Regions from separate parts of the Lactococcus sp. AK05 genome, predicted to be linked through region 2. Evidence: predicted binding sites of a transcription regulator. Region 2 holds the regulator's gene; the other holds the start of a gene.
The links. Region 2 encodes HrcA, which represses chaperone genes, less so after heat shock. Its sites were predicted from a motif close to TTAGCACTCNNNNNNNNNGAGTGCTAA; they were not measured.

Region 1 (3,978 bases), on a different contig from region 2:
GGTTCGTGGAATCATTGAATTATCATCAGATTTATCCGCTGGTAAAGCTTTTGATTCAGAAACAATGTGGCAAGCATAATAATAAAACTGTCAAAATAGTTTATTTTGGCAGTTTTTTTATCTAAAAAAAATAAAATAAATTTTTCACAATGTTCACAAGCGCTTACAAAAGAAAATAGAAGGACTTATGCTAAACTGAATAATGTAAAAAGAATTTTACATTTAAAGGAGAATTATTAGCATGAAAATCGTAGTTATCGGTACGAACCACGCAGGCATTGCTACAGCAAATACATTAATTGATCAATATCCAGGCCATGAGATTGTTATGATTGACCGTAACAGTAATATGAGTTACTTGGGGTGTGGGACAGCTATTTGGGTCGGAAGACAAATTGAAAAACCAGATGAGCTGTTTTATGCCAAAGCAGAAGATTTTGAAAAAAAGGGAGTAAAGATATTAACAGAAACAGAAGTTTCAGAAATCGACTTTACTAATAAAATGATTTATGCCAAGTCAAAAACTAGAGAAAAGATTACAGAAAGTTATGATAAACTCGTTCTGGCAACAGGTTCACGTCCAATTATTCCTAACTTGCCAGGAAAAGATCTTAAAGGCATTCATTTTTTAAAACTTTTTCAAGAAGGGCAAGCCATTGACGAAGAGTTTGCTAAGAATGATGTGAAACGGATTGCTGTGATTGGTGCTGGTTATATTGGGACAGAAATTGCTGAAGCTGCCAAACGTCGTGGAAAAGAAGTTCTACTTTTTGATGCAGAAAGTACTTCACTTGCTTCATATTATGATGAAGAGTTTGCTAAAGGAATGGATGAAAATCTTGCCCAACATGGAATTGAACTCCATTTTGGGGAATTGGCTCAAGAGTTTAAGGCAAATGAAAAAGGTCATGTATCACAGATTGTAACTAATAAATCAACTTATGATGTTGACCTCGTTATTAATTGTATTGGATTTACAGCCAATAGTGCATTGGCTGGTGAACATTTAGAAACCTTTAAAAATGGAGCAATCAAAGTGGATAAACATCAACAAAGTAGTGACCCAGATGTTTATGCTGTAGGAGATGTTGCCACAATCTATTCTAATGCTTTACAAGACTTCACCTACATTGCCCTTGCCTCAAACGCTGTTCGCTCAGGGATTGTTGCTGGTCATAATATTGGAGGAAAATCAATAGAGTCTGTTGGTGTACAAGGTTCTAATGGAATCTCTATTTTTGGTTACAATATGACTTCTACGGGCTTGTCGGTTAAAGCTGCGAAAAAAATCGGCCTAGAAGTTTCATTTAGTGATTTTGAAGATAAGCAAAAAGCATGGTTCCTTCATGAAAATAATGATAGTGTGAAAATTCGTATCGTTTATGAAACAAAAAGTCGCAGAATTATTGGTGCTCAACTTGCTAGCAAGAGTGAAATAATTGCAGGAAATATTAATATGTTTAGTTTAGCTATTCAAGAAAAGAAAACGATTGATGAATTAGCCTTACTTGATTTATTCTTCTTACCACACTTCAATAGTCCATATAATTACATGACTGTTGCAGCTTTAAATGCAAAATAAACCATAAAAATCTATCAATTGATAGATTTTTTATTTTTTTTGTGACAAATGTCCTAACTTTACGTATAAAAAGTTAGGAGGATTTTATTATGAATAAAACCATGTTAATTGGACGCTTAACCAGTGCGCCAGAAATTTCAAAAACAACAAATGATAAATCATATGTCCGTGTGACCTTAGCAGTCAATCGCCGTTTCAAAAATGAAAAAGGAGAACGAGAGGCAGATTTTATTTCAATTATTATTTGGGGAAAATCTGCAGAAACTTTAGTTTCTTACGCAAAAAAAGGAAGTCTTATTTCAATTGAAGGAGAAATTAGAACTAGAAATTATACGGATAAGCAAAATCAAAAACATTATGTCACAGAAATCTTAGGACTGAGTTATGATTTACTTGAAAGTAGGGCAACAATCGCTTTACGAGAAAGCGCTATAAAGACTGAAGAAACCTTACTTGATGCGGAAGAACTCCCTTTCTAATTTATTTCATAAAATCTAAATGTTTTCTCTTGACTAAATCTGACCATTGAGATAAAATAAGAATATGTTAGCACTCGTTTAATAAGAGTGCTAAAAAATAAAAAATGGAGGAAAATATAATGTTGAAACCTTTAGAGAATCGCGTAGTTTTACGTGTAAAAGAAGAAGAGGAAAAATCAATGGGTGGAATTGTGTTAACAAGCGCTTCCCAAGAAAAACCTCAAACAGCTGAAGTTGTTGCCGTCGGTGAAGGGAAAACAAATCATCATGGAACACTGATTTCTCCACTCGTAAAAGTAGGGGACACAGTAATTTTTGAAAAATTTGCTGGAACGACCGTAAAAATGGATGGTGAGGAATTCTTGATTCTCAAAGATTCAGACCTTCTTGCAATTGTAGAGTAAAATTATAAAAGCAATCATTTTTTTGGTTGTCTTTTGTCTATCTTAAAATCTATAAAATTAAAAATATATTCTTAAAAAGGAGCTAAAATGTCAAAAGATATTAAATTTTCAAGTGATGCTAGAACAGCGATGATGCGTGGGATTGATATTCTTGCTGATACAGTAAAAACAACCCTTGGACCAAAAGGTCGCAATGTTGTTCTTGAAAAATCATATGGATCACCTTTAATTACAAACGATGGTGTAACGATTGCCAAAGAGATTGAACTTGAAGATCATTTTGAAAATATGGGAGCTAAACTTGTTTCAGAAGTTGCTTCAAAAACAAATGATATCGCAGGTGACGGTACAACAACAGCGACAGTTTTGACACAAGCTATCGTTCGTGAAGGTTTAAAAAATGTTACCGCAGGTGCAAATCCAGTTGGTATTCGCCGAGGAATTGAACTTGCTGCTGAAACAGCTGTTTCGTCAATTAAAGAGATGGCAATTCCTGTCCACGATAAATCAGCAATTGCGCAAGTAGCTACCGTTTCATCACGTAGTGAAAAAGTGGGTGAGTATATTTCTGATGCAATGGAACGTGTAGGTTCTGACGGGGTTATCACCATTGAAGAATCAAAAGGGATGCAAACTGAACTCGATGTTGTTGAAGGAATGCAATTTGACCGTGGATATTTGAGTCAATATATGGTTTCTAATACAGAAAAAATGGTTGCTGAATTAGATAATCCTTATATTCTTATTACCGACAAAAAAATCTCAAACATTCAAGAAATTTTACCGCTCCTTGAACAAATCTTGAAAACAAATCGTCCACTTCTTATTGTAGCTGATGATGTTGATGGAGAAGCATTGCCAACGCTTGTTCTTAATAAGATTAAAGGTGTCTTCAATGTTGTAGCTGTAAAAGCACCAGGATTTGGTGATCGTCGTAAAGCTCAATTGGAAGATTTGGCTATCTTGACAGGTGGTACAGTAATTACTGAAGAACTTGGTCTTGATCTTAAAGATGCTACTCTTGAAGCTTTAGGACAAGCAGCTAAAGCAACTGTGGATAAAGACCACACAACAATTGTTGAAGGTGCTGGTTCTGCTGATGCTATTTCTGATCGTGTAGCTATTATTAAAGCGCAAATTGAAAAAACAACTTCTGATTTTGACCGTGAAAAATTACAAGAACGTCTTGCAAAATTAGCTGGTGGTGTTGCAGTTGTTAAAGTTGGTGCTGCAACTGAAACAGAGCTCAAAGCAATGAAACTCTTGATTGAAGATGCACTTAATGCAACACGTGCAGCCGTTGAGGAAGGTATTGTTTCTGGTGGTGGTACAGCACTTGTTAATGCTATTGCTGCTTTGGATAAACTTTCAGAAGAAGGAGATATTCAAACAGGTATTAACATTGTTCGCCGTGCTCTTGAAGAACCAGTTCGTCAAATTGCTGCCAATGCAGGATATGAAGGTTCAGTTATCATTGATAAACTTCGTTCAGAAGAAGTAGGTACAGGATTCA
Region 2 (3,978 bases):
AATGAGAGTCAATATGCAAAACAAGTTGCAGCAATTGCTCCCAAATATGGATTTGTTCTTCGTTTTCCAGAAGGGAAAAAGGCAGAGACAGGAATTGGCTATGAAGACTGGCATTTTAGATATGTTGGTTTAGAAAATGCTAAATATATGACCGAACACAATCTTACTTTAGAAGAATATCTAAAACTATTACCAGCATAAAGGAAATGAATTCATGCTAAACCGAACCAGACTTCTACTCTATGTTAATGTTGCTCTATTTATTTACAGTGTCTCGGAAATGATTAAAGTTCTCCTTGTTCATAATAATTTCTTTAGTCAATTTTTTAATAACTTATCGACAAATATAAAAACATTAACGACTAAAATTTCGTCAACAATTACGAGTTGGCAAAGTTTAATCTATTTATTGATTTTTGCTTTATTAATCTTTCTATTATTGAAATTTTGGCGTTTTACTTTTATACTTTTAGAAATTATTTCGGCACTTTTGATTATAGATTATGCCATACTTTTCATTCAACATGAAGTAAAGTATGAAAGCCTCTTTGTCATTGCTGTAATGGTAATTACAGTCATGAATATTTGGCAAACATCCAAAGATTCCAATCTTTTATAAATCAAATTAGCACTCTAATAAAAAGAGTGCTAATTTTTATGTCTTTTTGCTTGACAAGGTATAAACAAAGGGTTATAATAAATTTGTTAGCACTTAGAGATGAAGAGTGCTAAAACAGAAAAAAGCTTGTAGATACTAAACAGAAGTCAAAAGCTCAAGAAATTTTAGAGCTTGCGAAAGAAGTTTTGCAAAACTTCCTATCTGTGGAGAAAGGAGTAGCCATGATTACAGAACGTCAAAGACAAATTTTAAATTTGATTGTTTCTCTTTATGCCAAAGAGCATACGCCAATCGGTTCAAAGTCGCTCCTTGATAGTATTCAAGCTTCTAGCGCTACAATCCGAAACGACATGAAAGTTTTGGAAAAACTAGGCTTGATTCAAAAAGAACACACCTCAAGTGGACGTGTTCCAAGTGTTTCAGGTTATAAGTATTTTGTAGAAAATGTCATCCAGTTAGATGAATTTAGTCAAAATGACTTATTTAAAGTGATGAAAGCTTTTGATGGTGATTTTTATCGCCTATCTGACCTGTTTAAAACAGCAGCTAAAAGTTTATCAGAACTCACTGGTTTGACAAGCTTTGTTCTTAATGCTCCTCAACGTGACCAACAATTAGTTTCATTTGAAATGGTCATGCTGGATAGTCATTCAGTACTTTCAGTTATAACATTAGGGACTGGTGAAGTAAGAACAAATCAATTTATTCTTCCAAAATCGATGACCGAAGCTGATTTAGCAGTCTTTAGTAATCTAGTTAAAGAACGTCTGGTTGGTAAAAAAGTGATTGATATTCACTATACTTTACGAACAGAGATTCCCCAGATTGTTCAGCGTTATTTCAAAGTTACGAGTGAAGTTCTCCAACTCTTTGAATCAATTTTTGATGATTTGTTCAAAGAACGGCTGACCGTCGCTGGGCGTAAAAATATCTTTGATTATGCAACTGACAATCTTGCAGAATTATATAAACTCTTTAGCGATGATGAACGGATGCTTCATGAAATTCGCGAAATCACTAATAACGATGAAATGCGTGCCGTTAAATTTGACAATGACGAAAAATACATGAAAAATTTAACGATTATTTCGCAAAAATTTGTTATTCCATATCGCGGTTTTGGTACTCTAACAGTCGTTGGACCTGTAGAAATGGATTATCAAAGGACGTTATCAGTTCTTGACTTAGTTGCTAAAGTTTTAACTATGAAGCTGAGTGACTATTATCGTTATCTTGATGGTAACCATTATGAAATTAGTAAATGATAAAAAAGTTATTTAAAAAAGGAGGGCCTATGTCCGAAGAAACTAAAGAAGAAATCAAAAATGAAAAAGTTGATGAAGAAGTGACTGAGGAGTTAACAGAGGAAGCACTTGAGGATATTGTTGAAGAAGAAATTAACGAACTTGATGAAGCACAAAAGTTAGCGACTGAGTGGGAAAATAAATTCCTTCGCGTTTCTGCAGAAATGCAAAACGTACAACGTCGTGGAAATGAAGAACGTTTGCAACTTATCAAATATCGTTCACAAGATTTAGCAAAAAAAATCTTATCTTCACTAGATAATCTTGAACGTGCACTTGCTGTTGAAGGATTAACGGATGATGTTAAAAAAGGCCTTGAAATGGTCCAAGAAAGCTTGATTTCAGCGCTTAAAGAAGAAGGCGTTGAAGAAGTTTCTTATGAAAGCTTCGACCATAATCTTCACATGGCTGTTCAAACTGTCCCAGCTGATGATGAACATCCAGCTGACAGCATCGTGCAAGTTTTCCAAAAAGGTTACCAACTTCACGAACGTTTACTTCGTCCAGCAATGGTTGTCGTAGCACAGTAAATTAAAAAATAAATTGACCGCAAAGTCTTTAAACTATTCATAAGTAATAAGAAATAAAGGAGATTTAATAATATGTCTAAAATTATCGGTATTGACCTTGGTACAACAAACTCAGCAGTAGCAGTTCTTGAAGGAACTGAATCAAAAATTATTCCAAATCCAGAAGGAAATCGTACAACACCTTCAGTTGTAGCTTTCAAAAATGGTGAAATCATTGTCGGTGACGCTGCAAAACGTCAAGCGGTAACTAACCCAGAAACAATTATTTCTATTAAATCAAAAATGGGAACATCTGAAAAAGTTTCTGCAAATGGTAAAGAATACACACCACAAGAAATTTCAGCAATGATTCTTCAAAACTTGAAAGCTACAGCAGAAGCTTATCTTGGAGAAAAAGTAGAAAAAGCAGTTATCACTGTACCTGCATACTTCAATGATGCTCAACGTCAAGCAACTAAAGATGCTGGTAAAATTGCTGGTCTTGAAGTAGAACGTATCGTTAACGAACCAACAGCAGCAGCTCTTGCTTATGGTCTTGATAAAACAGATAAAGATGAAAAGATTCTTGTATTTGACCTTGGTGGTGGTACATTCGACGTTTCAATTCTTGAACTTGGTGATGGTGTCTTTGATGTTCTTGCAACTGCTGGTAACAACAAACTCGGTGGTGATGATTTTGACCAAAAAATCATTGACTGGATGGTTGCCGAATTCAAGAAAGAAAACGGAATTGACCTTGCCCAAGATAAAATGGCTTTGCAACGTTTGAAAGATGCCGCTGAAAAAGCGAAAAAAGACCTTTCAGGTGTAACAACTACTCAAATCAGCTTGCCATTCATCACAGCTGGTGCTGCTGGCCCTCTTCACTTGGAAATGGCTTTGACTCGTGCTAAATTTGATGAATTGACACATGATCTTGTTGAAGCGACACGTCAACCAGTTCGCCAAGCCCTTTCTGATGCTGGCTTGTCAACTTCTGATATTGACGAAGTTCTCTTGGTTGGTGGTTCAACTCGTATCCCTGCTGTTGTTGAACTTGTTCGTCACGAAACAAACAAAGAACCAAATAAATCAGTAAACCCTGATGAAGTTGTTGCTATGGGTGCAGCAATTCAAGGTGGTGTTATTACTGGTGACGTTAAAGATGTTGTTCTCCTTGACGTTACTCCACTTTCACTTGGTATTGAAACAATGGGTGGTGTCTTCACAAAATTGATTGACCGTAATACAACTATCCCAACTTCTAAATCACAAGTCTTCTCAACTGCTGCTGACAATCAACCCGCTGTAGATATTCATGTACTTCAAGGTGAACGTCCAATGGCAGCTGATAACAAAACCTTGGGTCGTTTCCAATTAACAGATATCCCTGCAGCACCACGTGGTATTCCGCAAATCGAAGTAACATTTGATATTGATAAAAATGGTATTGTTTCTGTTAAAGCTAAAGACCTTGGTACACAAAAAGAACAAACAATCGTTATCAAATCAAACTCAGGTCTTTCTGATGAAGAAATTGATAAAA

Region 1: groES (co-chaperone GroES) is a predicted target of HrcA. The motif match lies at 2,129-2,155, and genes of this name have one in related genera.

What each region holds. Positions count from the first base shown of each region.
Region 1 covers NZ_JBFTEI010000002.1:103,589-107,566, reverse strand. The annotation lists gene ytpR (YtpR family tRNA-binding protein) at 1-79, shown strand, start outside; gene nox (H2O-forming NADH oxidase) at 242-1,582, shown strand; gene AB6B24_RS05065 (single-stranded DNA-binding protein) at 1,672-2,061, shown strand; gene groES (co-chaperone GroES) at 2,181-2,465, shown strand; gene groL (chaperonin GroEL) at 2,553-3,978, shown strand, end outside.
Region 2 covers NZ_JBFTEI010000001.1:544,955-548,932, forward strand. The annotation lists gene AB6B24_RS02650 (D-alanyl-D-alanine carboxypeptidase family protein) at 1-201, shown strand, start outside; gene AB6B24_RS02655 (hypothetical protein) at 215-619, shown strand; gene hrcA (heat-inducible transcriptional repressor HrcA) at 841-1,884, shown strand; gene grpE (nucleotide exchange factor GrpE) at 1,914-2,453, shown strand; gene dnaK (molecular chaperone DnaK) at 2,526-3,978, shown strand, end outside.